One region of the Nostoc sp. DSM 114167 genome, then DNA from elsewhere that is predicted to be linked to it. Evidence: riboswitches for the same ligand, from Rfam matches in the RefSeq annotation. Region 1 holds a riboswitch; the other holds the start of a gene.
What was found. Region 1 has a riboswitch for cobalamin ahead of NSTC731_RS31220 (energy-coupling factor ABC transporter permease). Riboswitches for the same ligand answer to the same signal wherever they lie in the genome.

Region 1 (4,268 bases):
TACAGCAGAAATATCGCGCTCAACAGTCTGGTAATTTAGTTGTGCCAGCAGCAGCGATCGAAGCAAATAATGCTGCTATACTCACTCCTATTTCTACGCCCAATAATTTCAGTGTACCTAACTCTGCATCTAGACCAAATAGTGTAGCAATACCAATTCCAGTTCCGACACCGATTCGGGCTAACTATAGCGTTCAGCCTAAGCCCCAATTGCGTACTACTGTACGCCCTACCGAAGCAGTAAACCCAGAATTCTTGCCTAATCTAGGTTCTGCTAGCCAGTGGACTCCCTCTCGGACTCAATCTGCGACAAGGGTGGCAACGCCTCCTGGAAAAGTAAATGCCTCTGACTCTTTAGGAAAGATGCGAGGAACCACAGTTTCTCCACAGGTATTACCGCCTTTGGCAGCAGTGGATCAATATCTTCCCAGACCCATTGACGAACTTACGCCTCCTCCATCTAGTTCAACTTTGGCTTATATCTGGCCAACGAAGGGTACTCTCACTTCTGGCTTTGGTATGCGTTGGGGAAGACCCCACAAGGGAATTGATATTGCTAACTCCACTGGCACGCCAGTTGTTGCCTCAGCTGACGGTACGATAGAAAAAGCCGGCTGGAACAATGGTGGCTACGGCAACCTCGTCGAAATCCATCATCCTGATGGCAGCAGCACTCGCTATGCTCATAACAGCAAGATTCTGGTGCAACCGGGTCAACAGGTACATCAAGGAGAAACAATTGCTTTAATGGGTACTACTGGTCACAGCACTGGCCCACACAGCCACTTTGAAATTCATCCATCAGGCAAGGGTGCTGTTAACCCAATAGCCTTTCTACCACAACGCCTGTAATTCTTAGTTGTCTTTAACTAAATCATTGCTTTGTTAGTTGAGGGAGTTTACCTCCCTCTTCTACTTTTATTACCTCAATAAGAATGAAAGTTCTAACAAAATTGCAAAACAGACTAGTCTTGAGCAAATTTATATGCTATAGTAGTTAATGATTTTGAAAAACATGGCTCAGTAGCTCAGTTGGTTAGAGCACGGGACTCATAAGCCTGGGGTCGTTGGTTCAACTCCGACCTGAGCCATTTTAAAAGTAAGATAATATAAGTGTTTCAGCTTCTAGGCATTTGTAGTACTAGGGAGCTGAATTGCTATATAAGCCTCTTTTGACTATCAAATGACTATGCTCATTCAACAGCGTGATAGTCATGAAAGTTGGAATTGAAGCCCTGAAAGGTCGTTTAATATCATATCCGGTTGAAGACTTATCATTTAGAGGGCAGTTCTTGCTGGGATCAGGGGGAAAGAGACTTTTGGGATTTTTGCACAGATCCGGTAATCATAAGTGATTAGCCGGACATGATATAAGATTAAGATTTACTATAGTTTGATTATTAATACTAATCAGAAATATTTATCTTTACATTTAGCTGACACTCCTGAAAATAGGTACATCCCGCATTGCATCTCTCGACCACAGGCTCATTGTTATTATCAAGCAAACTACCAGTTGTGCTGGTAACGAGCGATGACGTTCCTCTTCGACCTTAGTTTTAGCGTAGACGCTCTTAGCGGCTTGCCGAAGGCATCGCTTCTTCGATTGAAGTTGCTGGAATAGCCATCTCTATTGCTTTGAATATCTCAGTATTTTGTATCTTGTAATACATTAATGAGAATTCTTTCAGATACACCGTACTTGATTTCCATTTTTGGAAGCAATACCTAATTTACAACTGTTTGAGCCTTAACTGAACCGTATTGCGGCAGCTGTATTAAGAAAAAATCGCTGTTCAAAATTGGTAATAGTGATATAGTTACTCCAATCGGTTCTGATGGGGAGCAGCCATCGGACGCAAGGGGGAAAGTCTGGTGAAAATCCAGCACTGTCCCGCAACTGTGAACCTAAAATAGGTGAGTCAGGATGCCCGCCGGTTAGAATCAATTCGTTTACATAAATCTGCGAGGTACAGGTTATGAAAAGAAAACAGGCGTTAGTCAGTCTAAGCCTGATGGGAGTTATTAGTTTTTATCTAGTAGTTGGTTTACCCAAGCCCGCCTACGCTATGCACATTATGGAAGGTTTTTTACCAGTGCAGTGGGCGATTTTTTGGTGGATTGTGGCATTACCATTTTTTTTATTAGGATTGCGTAGTCTGACTCGCATTACCCAAGCTAACCCACAGCTAAAACTGCTACTAGGCCTGGCTGGTGCTTTCACTTTCGTGCTGTCAGCATTAAAAATCCCTTCCGTCACGGGTAGCTGTTCTCATCCTACAGGGACGGGGTTAGGTGCGGTGCTGTTTGGCCCCCTGACTATGACGGTTTTGGGTAGTTTAGTATTGTTGTTTCAAGCTTTGTTACTAGCGCATGGCGGCTTAACGACGCTGGGAGCAAATGCTTTTTCAATGGCGATCGCTGGGCCATTTGCCGCTTACTGGATATATAATCTGACAATCAAGTTGGGTGGTAAACAAAAAATTGCGATATTTCTAGCAGCTGCGATCGCAGATTTACTCACTTACGTTATCACTTCTATCCAACTCGCCTTAGCTTTTCCTGCACCTATTGGTGGGTTTCTCGCTTCATTTACCAAGTTCGCCGGGATTTTTGCCATAACTCAAGTCCCTTTAGCAATTAGTGAAGGGTTGCTAACTGTATTGGTGTGGAACTGGCTGCAATCTTATAATCCTCAAGAGTTGGAATTGCTGAAATTAATCAAACGGGAACCCCAAAGAAATGAATCAGTCTAAAAAAGGGTTGAGTAACTGGCTGTTGGTAGTAGCTGTATTAGCTTTAGCAGTTGCACCGTTAATATTTGTCCGTGGTGGCGAATTTACAGGTTCCGATGACAAAGCCGAAAAAGCAATTACTGAAATCCAACCTGGATATAAACCCTGGTTTAAATCATTTTTTGAACCAGCTAGTGGGGAAATAGAAAGTTTATTATTTGCTTCACAAGCAGCTTTAGGTGCTGGAGTAGTCGGTTATGCAATTGGGTTGTATAAAGGACGTTCCCAACAACAAAAACGTGAAGAATGAGCCTGCAAATAGACACTTTAGCTTATACCAATAGACTCCGGAGATTGCCACCAGAACATAAACTAATTTTTGCATTTACTACTCTTGCTATTTCCCTTGCCAGCCATCCGCTAGTACAAATTTTAATCATAGTTTGGATGAGTATTTGGACAGTAATTTATGCAAGAATTCCGGCTGGAGTTTATTTTCGGTTGTTAACGTTCACCATAGTTTTTTGTTTGACGAGTTTACCAGCCCTGATGGTAAATGGAGTTGCCATTCCTGATTTACAAAGCGTCAAATTAGATTCGTGGTATGGACTGACTCTCGGACACTTCTATATTTATATCAGCCATAGTGGCAGTATCCAAGCATTGGGACTTTTAACCAGAGCATTAGCCTCTGTTTCTTGCTTATATTTTCTCATGTTGACCGTCCCTTTCATAGAGATATTACAAACTCTGCGTTACTTACGATTCCCAGTGCTGTTAACCGATTTATTATTGCTAATGTATCGGTTTATTTTCATCCTGCTGAACACAGCCAATGAATTATGGACAGCACAAAATTCCCGTGGTGGCTACCGAACTTGGCGTAGTGGAATGAAAAGTTTAGCACTACTAATCGGACAACTATTACAGCGAACCTTAGAACGATATAGTCAGTTCTCTCTGGGACTGGAAGCACGAGGTTTTGTTGGTGAATTTCGAGTTTGGCATCAGAGTCGCTATCGTCCTCAATTACGGTATATTATCGAAGCGATTTTCGGCTGTGTAGTATTAATAGGATTGGACTTTTGGCGGAATGCAGGAATATTTACTTCAATTTGAGCAGGTATATTATACTTATCCTGGCGCACAACAATCAGCTTTGAATGGTGTAACATTGAACATTCCATTAGGTAAAAGATGTGCGTTAATTGGTCAGAATGGTTGTGGTAAAACAACATTATTTTTACTAGCTAATGGTCTATATAAACCTGATTCTGGAATTGTTCGGTGGCGTGGTGAACCGTTAAGTTATAATCGGAATTATCTGGCTAAATTAAGGCAAAATGTCGGGTTAGTATTTCAAGATCCAGAACAACAATTAGTAGCTTCTACTGTTGAAGAAGATATATCTTACGGTTTGTGTAATTTGGGTTTACCAGTATCGGAAATTCAACAGCGAGTAGAGCAAACATTAGTTGAATTTGGACTAACTACTTTAGCCCAAAGACCAGTACATCATCTGAGTTTGGGACAA
Region 2 (4,268 bases), 140 kb from region 1:
ATTGATGGTTTTAGGAAACTTTTTCGAGTTTCTTCTGAGTAAATTTGGATAGATTGTGGCCTTTGAGTACTGAAAATGTGCCAAGAGTACCAAGAATGAGTAAGCTCAGGATAGAAGTAGGTTCAGGAACAGTGACTATAGTTGCAGAAAAACTAATAGGTAACTCACTATCTTCTAATCCTAAATTTTCAAAACCTGGTATGATTGGCGGCGCAGAAAATACCTCTAAATAACCTGGTGTCGGCAAAAAACTTGCAAAAAATGGACTAGAATAGTTTCCTCCCGAAGTGGAATACCCAAAACCATCACCTGTTAACTGCTGAGTATTAAGACTAATTAAATTATCAACATTAAAAGGTTCGTTTCCTGGGATCGGAGTCCCAGCGGGTTGCAAACCAGTAATTGTTTCACCATTTCGCGTACCAGTAATTCCAGTAATTAAGTAAAAACCCAAATCATTAGGGGTGTCATTAGTAGTGAAAGTACCATTCGCCTCTATGCCAGTACCAGAATAATTCCAACTCCAACTTAAAGCAGAAGCAGATGGCATTGTCCCGAAAACTAATCCAGATGTGGTGACGAGGGTTATGGCAGATAAAGCTAGATTTTTCATGGAAGTCGTTACTGCGATCGCGGATCTTGTAGAAGGCTCCCGTGTATTATACGGAAGGAAAGATAGTATTATCAATCTTGGCTATTTACTAACAGCGATTGCATAACCACGCCAAAGCAGCATCAACATTACTAACCTGTTCCCCTGGCGGTACAGGTGGACGATTTACCATCACAACCTTCACGCCCAGTTCTCGCGCGGCAATAATCTTGGGCTTTGTCGCATCGCCACCGCTATTTTTGCTGACGATGGTATCAATGTTATTCTGAATCAGGATTTGTCTTTCATTATTGAGGGTAAAAGGCCCGCGATCGCACAATACGATCCCCGGCGGTACTAAAGCATCATCGCTAGGAGGGTCAATCATCCGCATCAAAAACCAAATTTTCTCCAAATGAGCAAAAGCGGCGAGTTCCTGTTTACCAACTGTCAAAAACACTCGCTCTGACTGATTTTGCAGCGCGGTTGCTGCGGCTGCAACGCTGTCAACTTCAATCCAGCGATCGCCACTTTCTTTTTCCCAAGGCGGACGGATTAACATCAAACGGGGAACTCCAACTTCCGTTGCTGCATCTGCCGCATTGCAGGAAATCTGACTAGCAAAAGGATGGGTTGCATCAATTAATAAGTCGATTTGCATGACTCGCAGATAGCTAGCCAATCCAGCCACACCGCCGAAGCCTCCAACCCGTAAATCGCCTAGCGGTACTGACGGTTCGCGGGTGCGGCCAGCTAGAGAGGTGATTACTTCTAACCCTTGGATAGTCGTAACTTTGGCAGCTAATTCTGCTGCATCACCTGTCCCACCCAGAATCAAAACGCGCATCATTAAGATAAAGGTGGAATTTTTGCTAAAATCCCCTTTTTCATCGCTTCTGGACGTTCTGACCAAGGCAGCAAACCATCTGCTTTAGCATAGTATTGACTAGCACATTCCAATACCGCAGACGCACTCCCATCAACGGCTAAATCACCAAATAAATATGTTAATTTGCCTTTGGCACTAAAGGCAACTACACAAGAACGATTACAAGCACTCATGCATTCAACTTCCTGAATCGGGAATCGATCTCGTAACTCCCAATCTTGTGCCAGCTGCTGAAGTTGGTGTAAAAGTTTTTCACCACCACTTTCACCTAAGCGTTTTCCATTTTGCCAAACACTGGCACAGGTTTTGCAAACAAATAAAGTATGTTCAGCAACTTCCATTGGACTGGTTGGGGAAATATTTACAGTCGTAGTCATCTGTACCTCGCAGATATGTGAAACTAATAAATCTATTTCGGCGGGCATCCTGACTCACTCAATTTGAGATTTTCGATTTAGTTCCTGAATCTCAAATTAGTTCACAGTTGCGGGACAGTGCCGGATTTGCACCGAACTTTCCCCGTTACCTCTGGTAGCTGACTCCCACCAGAACCGAATAACCTTATCGATCATACACTAGGGTTATCGGAGAATACGAAACAGCAAACTTTGCGCTCACGCTCAAACTGGACGACCAGATAAAATACTGTGCATCTTTACTACTTTAACGTGAGTCTCCAACGGAGGCGCACCTGCGGGAAGGGCGAAAGAAACAAGTCAAATCCTCTTCCCCTCTAACTTCTGCCTCCTGCCTCCTGCCTTGTTTCTTAGGAGTTCGATGAACTTCTCCCGGACAACCTCCCTCTCCCACAGGCAAAGGGAGGAGCAACGAAAGATTAGGGTTTTGGCTCCCCTCTCCGTGTCGGAGAGGGGTTGGGGGAGAGGTCAAAAAAGGGCTTGTCGAACTCACGTTACTTTAACTGTATCAGTTAGAACTTAAGGGGTGGACATCTACAATTTTGAGGGAACAACACAAAGCATCGCCGTATTCTGTACCTAATAAATCAAGCCAAGGTAGAGAACTAGATGTAAGTTGATGAGCCAGTATGTTGCTTTATTGCTGTAACATTTTCAACAGAACCTCTGGGCTGTCCATTTTATCCATGACAACTTCAATAAAAGCAAGTTGGTCATGGTTTTGTTGAGCTGTTTGTAATGCTTTGTCTAACTGGGATTCGGTACTAACTTTAATTGCCCAGGCATTGCCAGCGAAAACTTCAGGAAGCTGATGATAATTCCAAGGTTGAATGTCGTTATAGGGCATACGTTCACCGTGAATATCACGCTCTATAGTATATCCATCATTGTTGAGTAAAAAAATAATCGGTTTTAGATTATAGCGTAAGATGGTTGAAAGTTCTTGTGCAGTCATTTGGAAAGACCCGTCACCAACTAGTAGGATGGAGCGACGTTGTGATGCAGCGATACCTGCGGTGGGCTTCGCCAACGCACAACCAAGTAATGAACCAACAGAGTAACCAATCGATCCCCAAAGTACTTGCCCAACGAAAGTAGCTCCTTTTGGTAAAGGAACGGTAGAAGCGCCAAACAAACAAGTTCCAGTCTCGGCAACAATAATGTCATCTTCTTGGAGAAAATGAGCAAATCTATACCAAAAATGTTGCTGCGAAATCGGTGCCGAAGAGTCGCCAACGATAGGCTCTATAAAACCAGGATCTAAATTCTCTGTTGCTGATTTGAAGTAAAGCGTTTGAGGATCGCGGTGCTGCAACCGTTGGCTTAAAGCAGAAAGCACATCTGCCATAGCGACATTGTTGTATAAAGCATGTTTAACTTTTACATACTCCCCATGCACTTCAATAGTTTGGCTGGGATCGAGTTTGGCAGAAAACTTGCCTGTGTTGAAATCAGTCATCAAAGCACCGATAGTTAAAACACAATCTGCTTGCTCAATACGTTTTCTAACAGATTCCTCACTGGCAGCACCATTATATATGCCGATGAATTGGGGGTGGCTTTCTTCTAGCAATCCTTTGCCCATGTTCATCGTGGCATAAGGGTATCCGGTAGCTGTTAGCAGTTCTCGCAATTGTTCATGCAAGTGATAACGAGCTACACCAATATCAGCAATAATCACAGGTTGGGAAGCTTTTTCCAGTATATTTACACAGACATCAACTATTTCTGCTATTGTAGCGCCATCACTCTGAAATACAGGGGGTATAAACAAATCAGATGGTGCAGAAACCTCTGTGAGAGCAACATCCATAGGTATGGAAATATAAACAGGTAATTTCTTCAGCAAACAGATACCTAAAACTCTGTCAATTTCCGTTGTTGCATTTTCCTTTGTTAAATATGCTTGAGCCACCGTTACCTGTTGATACATTCGGGCAAAGATTGAAAAATCACCAGTACCAAACGTATGATGGACAAGTGAACCAAGAGCTTGAATTTTAGTTGCAGGAGCACCAGTAATCGCTACAACCGGAACGTGTTCAGCATAAGCGCCAGCGACACCATTAATAGCACTGAGTTCACCAACACCAAAGGTAGTTACTAATGCCGCAACACCATTAATCCGACCATAACCATCGGCAGCATAAGATGCGTTAAGTTCGTTGCAAGTAGGAATTAACTCGATGCCATCGTGGTTAACAATATAGTCGAGAAATTCCATATTATAGTCTCCAGCAACGCCAAAGATATGCTTGATGCCGATTTGCTCCAGACGAAGCAATAAATAGTCGCTAACAGTAAACTTTGCCATTGTCCAAGCCCAAATTTTACCCCTTTAGAGTATGAAAACTTTAACTTAGATGCGTAT

Region 2: linked by a shared signal. The riboswitch ahead of NSTC731_RS31885 (DUF1636 domain-containing protein) and the one ahead of NSTC731_RS31220 (energy-coupling factor ABC transporter permease) in region 1 are both predicted to bind cobalamin.

What each region holds. Positions count from the first base shown of each region.
Region 1 is NZ_CP195116.1:7,443,164-7,447,431, forward strand. Features, by position in the region: gene NSTC731_RS31205 (peptidoglycan DD-metalloendopeptidase family protein) at 1-851, shown strand, start outside; tRNA gene NSTC731_RS31210 (tRNA-Met) at 1,017-1,090, shown strand; partial or broken gene NSTC731_RS31215 (hypothetical protein) at 1,456-1,548, opposite strand; cobalamin riboswitch at 1,813-1,952, shown strand; gene NSTC731_RS31220 (energy-coupling factor ABC transporter permease) at 1,979-2,755, shown strand; gene NSTC731_RS31225 (energy-coupling factor ABC transporter substrate-binding protein) at 2,742-3,044, shown strand; gene cbiQ (cobalt ECF transporter T component CbiQ) at 3,041-3,853, shown strand; gene NSTC731_RS31235 (energy-coupling factor ABC transporter ATP-binding protein) at 3,828-4,268, shown strand, end outside.
Region 2 is NZ_CP195116.1:7,581,009-7,585,276, forward strand. Features, by position in the region: gene NSTC731_RS31875 (PEP-CTERM sorting domain-containing protein) at 11-613, opposite strand; gene NSTC731_RS31880 (cobalt-precorrin-6A reductase) at 702-1,439, opposite strand; gene NSTC731_RS31885 (DUF1636 domain-containing protein) at 1,442-1,858, opposite strand; cobalamin riboswitch at 1,881-2,052, opposite strand; gene NSTC731_RS31890 (alpha-keto acid decarboxylase family protein) at 2,535-4,211, opposite strand.